Regions from separate parts of the Alteromonas sp. MmMcT2-5 genome, predicted to be linked through region 3. Evidence: predicted binding sites of a transcription regulator. Region 3 holds the regulator's gene; each other region holds the start of a gene.
The links. Region 3 encodes ArgR, which controls arginine synthesis, uptake and breakdown. Its sites were predicted from a motif close to ANTGAATANNTATTCANT; they were not measured.

Region 1 (2,276 bases), on a different contig from region 3:
TTCACGATATCTAACGCTTTTTCCGCAACAGCACAGGCTAGTGGGTTACCACCGTAAGTACTACCGTGGGTACCTGGCTTAAGGTGTGCAGCGATGTCTGCTGTGGTAAGCATGGCACCAATTGGAAAGCCGCCACCAAGAGATTTTGCGGTTGTTAGGATATCAGGTGTTACGCCAAGACCCATATAGGCATAAAGGTGACCAGTACGACCAACACCCGACTGAACTTCGTCAAAAATAAGTAATGCGTTGTGCTTGTCACAAAGCTCGCGAACACCTTTTACGAAATCTACATCAGGTGGAATAATACCGCCTTCACCCTGAAGCGGTTCCATCATTACCGCGCAGGTTTTGTCAGAAATTAGCGCTTCAAAGGCAGCTAAATCGTTGTAGTCACAGTGGTCAACAGCGCCTGGCTTAGGACCAAAACCGTCAGAGTAAGCAGCTTGACCACCTACTGTTACGGTAAAGAAGGTACGGCCGTGGAAACCTTTGTTGAAAGCGATGATTTGGTTTTTGTCTTCACCGTGCTTGTCCAGCGCCCAGCGACGAGCTAGCTTCAATGCTGCTTCGTTCGCTTCTGCGCCTGAGTTTGCGAAGTAAACTCTATCTGAAAACGTTGCGTCATTTAGCTTTTTAGCTAAACGAAGGGCTGGCTCGTTAGTGAAAACGTTGCTTAAGTGCCAAAGCTTGCTGCCTTGTTCATTAAGAGCTTTCACAAGCTCTGGGTGACAGTGACCTAAAACGTTAACTGCAATACCGCCTGCAAAGTCGATGTACTCAGCTCCATCTTGATCCCATACGCGTGAACCTTCACCTCGAACAGGTACCATACCTGCTGGGTTATAGTTAGGAACCATTACATCATCAAATGTAGCGCGAGTTACGTTCATCTTTGTTACCTCTGCGTTGGGCGCCAATCACACTGTGTGATTTGGCCTATCGAATCTATGAGCACATTTTAGTACTACTTTGGTCGATAAGCGTTAATTGGGCGCGTAAAAACTAATCGGATTTGTTCAACAGTATGCCATTTTTTTTAACATTTGTCTTCTATGCAAAGGGCTGCAGCCCTTTATTTATAAGGACTGTGGCTTAATTTGCAGGAAAAGTGAATAACTATTAACTACTGGGCTATATCAATTAGTAATAATCAATTTTTGCGCTGAGAAAAGGGCTGCATACGGGTTTTAATGCACTGTGAGGCAATAAAAAAGGGGGGATAGGACTGGAAGCCTTACCTGTTTAATGTCGCTAAAAACGGGCAAGGCATTGAGCAACCGTCAATAATTTGGGGCATCATGCACATGAAATGAAAAAGGTGCATAACGAGTGCATGAATATCCACTAAAAAATTAATGATTCTCTTCGTTTTTCACCAAAGGAAGGGTGAAAATATCAATGGTTTTGAGTTTTTCGAGTGCACCTGCAGGGTAGCGTTGCTCCATGAAAAGCGGCTTTACTTCTTTCATTTCAACAAGCTTTAACTGATGTAACATCCGAATTTGTGTGTAGGTTCGGGCTTGATGAAGTACCTTACTGAGTGTTTTAGGCTGTGCGGGTACTTTATCGGCACACGCTCGCATAGGTTCTGCAATAGGCAAGCGCATTAAATGCATCCACTCCAGAATATCCGCGCTGACTGCATCTGCGAATTCTTGCTGTAGAGCAATAAGGTGGTTGGCTGAAGGAGCCACTTTGAGTAGCGCTTCATGTCGCTTTTGCTCTTTGTCTTTCTGGCATTCTTGCAACAGGTGTAGCTGAATTTTATCGAACAGTTTGAAGTAAAGTCTTGTTACGACACAACGCCCCAAATTACTAAGCATCGCAAGGGTATAAGCCTGGTTTTTGTTTAAATCCGTAAGTGCTGCAAGGCGTTTCGCCGTTATGGCAACGCCAGTCGTATAAGGCGTAAGCTTTTGTTTAATTAGCGGGTAAGGGTCGGTAATCTGAGGCATAGCGCGCTTTAAAATGAGCGACGGTATCAATGTGCGTAGGTTTTCAATACCCAAAAAGCTCAATGCTGTGCGCAGTGTCTCTACCACAATGATACGCCCACGGGAGTCTTTGCGTCTAAATTGTGGAGTATTCACTACAACGATTAGTTCATCATAAAGCCATGGCATGGTCGCGGCAATTGGCTCTAGTTTCGAAACAGAGCATGCCTTCACGGAAAGAGCGTCAAGAAGCTCGCCGATATTTTCGGGCAAGTTAAGTACGTTTTGAACGAGCTCGTCGGTATAGCTTAGCTGCTCTGTTAATTCACCTAGAAGGAT
Region 2 (2,276 bases), on a different contig from region 3:
ATGCCTCGCACTCGTACGGTTTTAAAAGCCCAGCCATATCTTTTACGCAGATAGAATGAACCCCTAGGTCTTCAAGCTGTTTCGCCATTTCGAGCCAAAGCTTAAGATTGTGCACAGGGCTTACCGTATAAGAAATTGTCCCTTGCGCGTGAGCGCCACTGTCTATGGTCGCTTTTATTGCGGTTTTCAAATTTCTAATGTCATTCATGGCATCAAAAATTCTAAATACATCTACGCCACTTTCGTGAGCACGCTCTACAAAGCGAGTGACAACATCGTCAGCATAATGGCGGTAACCCAATAGGTTTTGACCACGCAACAGCATTTGCTGTTTCGTGTTAGGCATGGCTGCTTTTAGCTTTCTGATGCGCTCCCAAGGGTCTTCCCCTAAATAACGAATACAGGCATCAAATGTAGCACCACCCCAAGATTCAACTGACCAAAAGCCAGCTTTATCTAGTTTTTCCGCTATGGGAAGCATATCTTCAATACGCATGCGCGTAGCAAGAAGGGATTGGTGGGCATCACGCAGAACCAGCTCGGTAAGGGCCAGAGGCTTAGACATGGTAACTCCTGATTAGGCTTTATTTTTTAGAATTTTGGCGATGGGTATGAATTGCGGCAGAAATAGCTGCGATAACGTTTCCGTCTATTCCTGGTTGTACCGCTTGATTGTTTCGACTCAAATTAGCTGAAGGCCCTTTTAAATGAGCTGAAGGCTCTGCTGTTTCACCGGGAAAAGCTTCACAAAATCGGGCAATGAGATGAATACCCACAATAAGAAGCCCTAAGAATGAGAAAACAAATACCATTCCTATAAGCATAAGAGAACCCGCTTCAAAGAGCAGGCTAGCGACGGATCCCGAATTCATATTCAATCCTGTTGTTATTTTGTACCTGAATAAGTATCACGTGGTTTTTCAAAACACAACAAAGCAGCATAAAAAACCACTTTAAAATGAATAAAACCCGCCAAAAATGAAACTTAATGCATTATTCTTTAATAAATTTGCAACAAAAGTATATTTTAGGAATTAGCATAAGCGTTGCCGATGCCAGCAATCTACGTTTACGTTCATTTATACTCACGCCTTAATGCAAGCCTATATTTTCCGTAAAGTCACTGTCTAGCTGTTTAGCGAAATCTTTCGCATGCATCGCCAACAATACCAATCCGCATAGATAATCGCCCACTCAGAAGGCGCTGGCAAGTTTCCTAGCAAAGCGTGGGAATGCAGGAATGGCTGTTCCCTTTCAAATTCCCAGAATGCAGCTAGGAAGCTTGCCAGACCTTCCCAAAGGGCGAGTTTAAAATGTCCGTACTCTTTGTTGTGTCACCTTGATGTAGAACCACTATACCTACGGTAACACGCCGCGATTACGAACATTTTAACTCTCGCTGAGTGAGTGATTATCTATGCGGACTGGTATAAATCTAACTGCATATGTCGTTCATCCTCGGGTACGTAAGCAGGCACATTTACTGGGTTTCCCTCACAGTCCACCGCCATAAAAGTTATAAAACAGCGATTTGCGACCGACGTAGTGTTTTCCGTGGCGTCGCCCGATTTAACCACAACATAGATATGCATACTTGACGCACCAGTGTGTACCAACGATGCGGTTATTTCTACGAGTTGACCTACCTTTATTGGCTTTATAAAGCGAATACCGTTCGATGAAACTGTAACGCAATAGCATTTCGACCACTGCGCGGCACAGGCATAGGCTGCTTGGTCAATCCATTTCATTAAGCTGTTATAGAGAGCATGCCACCGTGAACGTTACCGCCAAAGTTGACGTCGGTAGGTTCTGCTAAAAATCGAAAAGTAGTAGATGGATGTGCCATAGCGTACCTCGCGCTTTACTGCTGTTAAACACATTAAGTTTAGCTTAAATTTTAAACAGCGCGCTTAGACGAAAGTGGAGAGAACAAAAATAAAAGGAGTAGAAATGAAAAACCCACCTAAAAAGGTGGGTTTTTCAATATGGCGCGTGTGGAAGGATTCGAACCTCCGACCGCCTGGTTCGTAGCCAGGTACTCTATCCAGCTGAGCTACACACGCGTAAACTTGTGTACTTTTGAATTCTACCTCAAAAGGTGACGCTTTAAAATAAGTGGCGCGTGTGGAAGGATTCGAACCTCCGACCGCCTGGTTCGTAGCCAGGTACTCTATCCAGCTGAGCTACACACGCGCAAAACTTGTTGTTGGCCGTCACTGCCAACAAATAATGGCGGAGAGGGAGGGATTCGAACCCTCGATACGCGTATATGC
Region 3 (2,276 bases):
AGTACCTATCGACCCTAATAGTCTGGTTGACGATGCAATGACCGATGACGCTATGCGATATACGAAAGATGATCTGGCACGTAACGCTATAGCGTCGACGATTCCGCTCGAAGACGTGCGTGCTGATGAGTTTGACGCGGTGTTCTATCCGGGGGGACACGGCCCGTTGTGGGACCTTTCTGACAATGTGCACTCGATAAAACTAATCGAAGACTTTATCGCAGCTAATAAACCCGTTGGGGCAGTATGCCACGCGTCAATTGCACTTAAAGACGTTAAAACGCCTGACGGTAAATATTTGGTCGAAGGGAAGTCGGTTACCGGTTTCTCGAACAGCGAGGAAGCAGCGGTGGAGCTTACTGACGTAGTGCCTTATCTGGTTGAAGATGAACTGGTTAAAAAAGGCGGTAAGTATGAGAGCGCCGACAATTTTGCTGTAAAAGTGTGTACCGACGGGTTACTGGTGACGGGACAGAATCCGCCGTCATCACGACCAGCAGCCGATGCGCTGATTAAGCTATTGAGTTAGCGTCAGCGAACAGCAGAATATATAGTGCCCTCAATGAGAGGGCACCGTTTTAAAAGTGTGGCTACCTAAACGTTCTCAAACAGGTCTTCAACACGTTGTCTTAGTTCTTCAATTCTAGACACATCCGCTGGCGCGATGAAAATAGTGTCGTCACCTGCAATGGTGCCCAAAACCCCGTCTTTCTTACTTAATGAGTCAAGCAAGCGCGCAATAAGCTGTGCAGCACCAGGGCTGGTTCTAATGATTACCATTACGTTGTTGTGAACGATATCCAGTACCAGCTGTTTAAGAGGGCTTTTAGCCGTAGGCATACCTAGCTCTGGAGGCAAGCAATACACCATGTCACCTCGGGCATTTCGCGTGCGTACCGCCCCGAATTTGCTTAGCATTCTAGAGATTTTAGATTGGCTGATGTTGTCGAAGCCTTGTGCTTTTAATGCATCAACAATTTCGCCCTGTGAACCGTAACTTTCTGCTTTAAGAATTTCTTTAAAAGCTTTGATGAGTAGCTCTTGTTTTGCGTTTGCCATTAGCGCTCTTTTCTTTTTTGAGGGTTATCGTTAGGAATTATATTTAGTATGCGTATATTGTGCCGTACAGGTAGACTTTGCGCAATTTCTTTGCATAATCATTCATGATAATGAATATCGAGATAAAATCGCCATAAATAACGTTAATAAGACGATCCGGTGATTGAGTTTTCCCCCGCGTTGCATTAGTGTGACGTTCCGTTTAAATACGTGAAGTAATCCCATAGGAGAAATGGTATGAAAGTAGCCGTGTTAGGTGCTGCCGGTGGTATTGGTCAGGCGCTGTCTTTGTTGTTGAAAACACAATTGCCAGCAGGTTCAGATTTAGCGCTTTACGACGTAGCGCCAGTTGTTCCTGGTGTTGCCGTTGATTTGAGCCACATCCCCACTGCGGTAAAAGTAACCGGTCACGGTAAAGATGACCTAGCTGATGCACTAACTGGAGCAGACGTTGTTCTAATTCCAGCGGGTATGCCTCGTAAGCCAGGTATGGATCGTTCTGATCTATTCAACATCAACGCCGGCATTGTTAAAAACCTAATTGAAGGTGTAGCTGATAACTGCCCGAACGCGTGTGTTGGTATCATCACTAACCCAGTTAACACTACTGTTGCTATTGCAGCTGAAACGCTTAAAGCAAAAGGCGTTTATGACAAGAACAAGCTTTTTGGTGTAACGACACTAGACGTTATCCGTGCTGAAACGTTTGTTGCTGAACTTAAAGGTGTAGACGTATCTTCTGTGCACGTACCGGTAATCGGTGGTCACTCTGGTACAACTATCCTTCCTCTACTTTCACAAGTTGAAGGCGTAGAGTTCACAGACGAAGAAGTTGCTAGCCTAACTACTCGTATCCAAAACGCGGGTACTGAAGTTGTTGAAGCTAAAGCGGGCGGTGGCTCTGCAACCCTATCAATGGGTCAAGCAGCGGCACGCTTCTGTCTATCACTAGTTGCAGCAATGCAAGGTGAGAACGTTGTTGAGTACACTTATGTACAAACTGACGACAGCGACGACGCAGCATTCTTTGCACACCCAGTTCGCCTAGGCGCAAACGGTGTTGAAGAAATCTTGCCATACGGCGAGCTAAGCGCATTCGAAGAAAAAGCGAAAAACGACATGCTTGAAGGCCTACGTGGCGACATCAAGCTAGGCGTTGACTTCGTAAACGGCTAATAGCGCTATTGGCGGGGAAGCCTGAAAAGGCAATCAAAACG

Region 1: a site for ArgR is predicted at 1,111-1,128, ahead of MHN09_RS05715 (aspartate aminotransferase family protein). Genes of this name have one in related genera too.
Region 2: a site for ArgR is predicted at 988-1,005, ahead of MHN09_RS01010 (OadG family transporter subunit). Genes of this name have one in related genera too.

The regions. Positions count from the first base shown of each region.
Region 1 is NZ_JAKRFB010000007.1:69,100-71,375, forward strand. It holds gene MHN09_RS05715 (aspartate aminotransferase family protein) at 1-893, opposite strand, end outside; gene MHN09_RS05720 (HDOD domain-containing protein) at 1,356-2,276, opposite strand, start outside.
Region 2 is NZ_JAKRFB010000001.1:218,371-220,646, reverse strand. It holds gene oadA (sodium-extruding oxaloacetate decarboxylase subunit alpha) at 1-565, opposite strand, end outside; gene MHN09_RS01010 (OadG family transporter subunit) at 585-872, opposite strand; partial or broken gene MHN09_RS01005 (acyl-CoA thioesterase) at 1,416-1,849, opposite strand; tRNA gene MHN09_RS01000 (tRNA-Arg) at 1,990-2,066, opposite strand; tRNA gene MHN09_RS00995 (tRNA-Arg) at 2,120-2,196, opposite strand; tRNA gene MHN09_RS00990 (tRNA-Ser) at 2,234-2,276, opposite strand, start outside.
Region 3 is NZ_JAKRFB010000015.1:38,836-41,111, forward strand. It holds gene MHN09_RS08650 (type 1 glutamine amidotransferase domain-containing protein) at 1-529, shown strand, start outside; gene argR (transcriptional regulator ArgR) at 595-1,059, opposite strand; gene mdh (malate dehydrogenase) at 1,297-2,235, shown strand.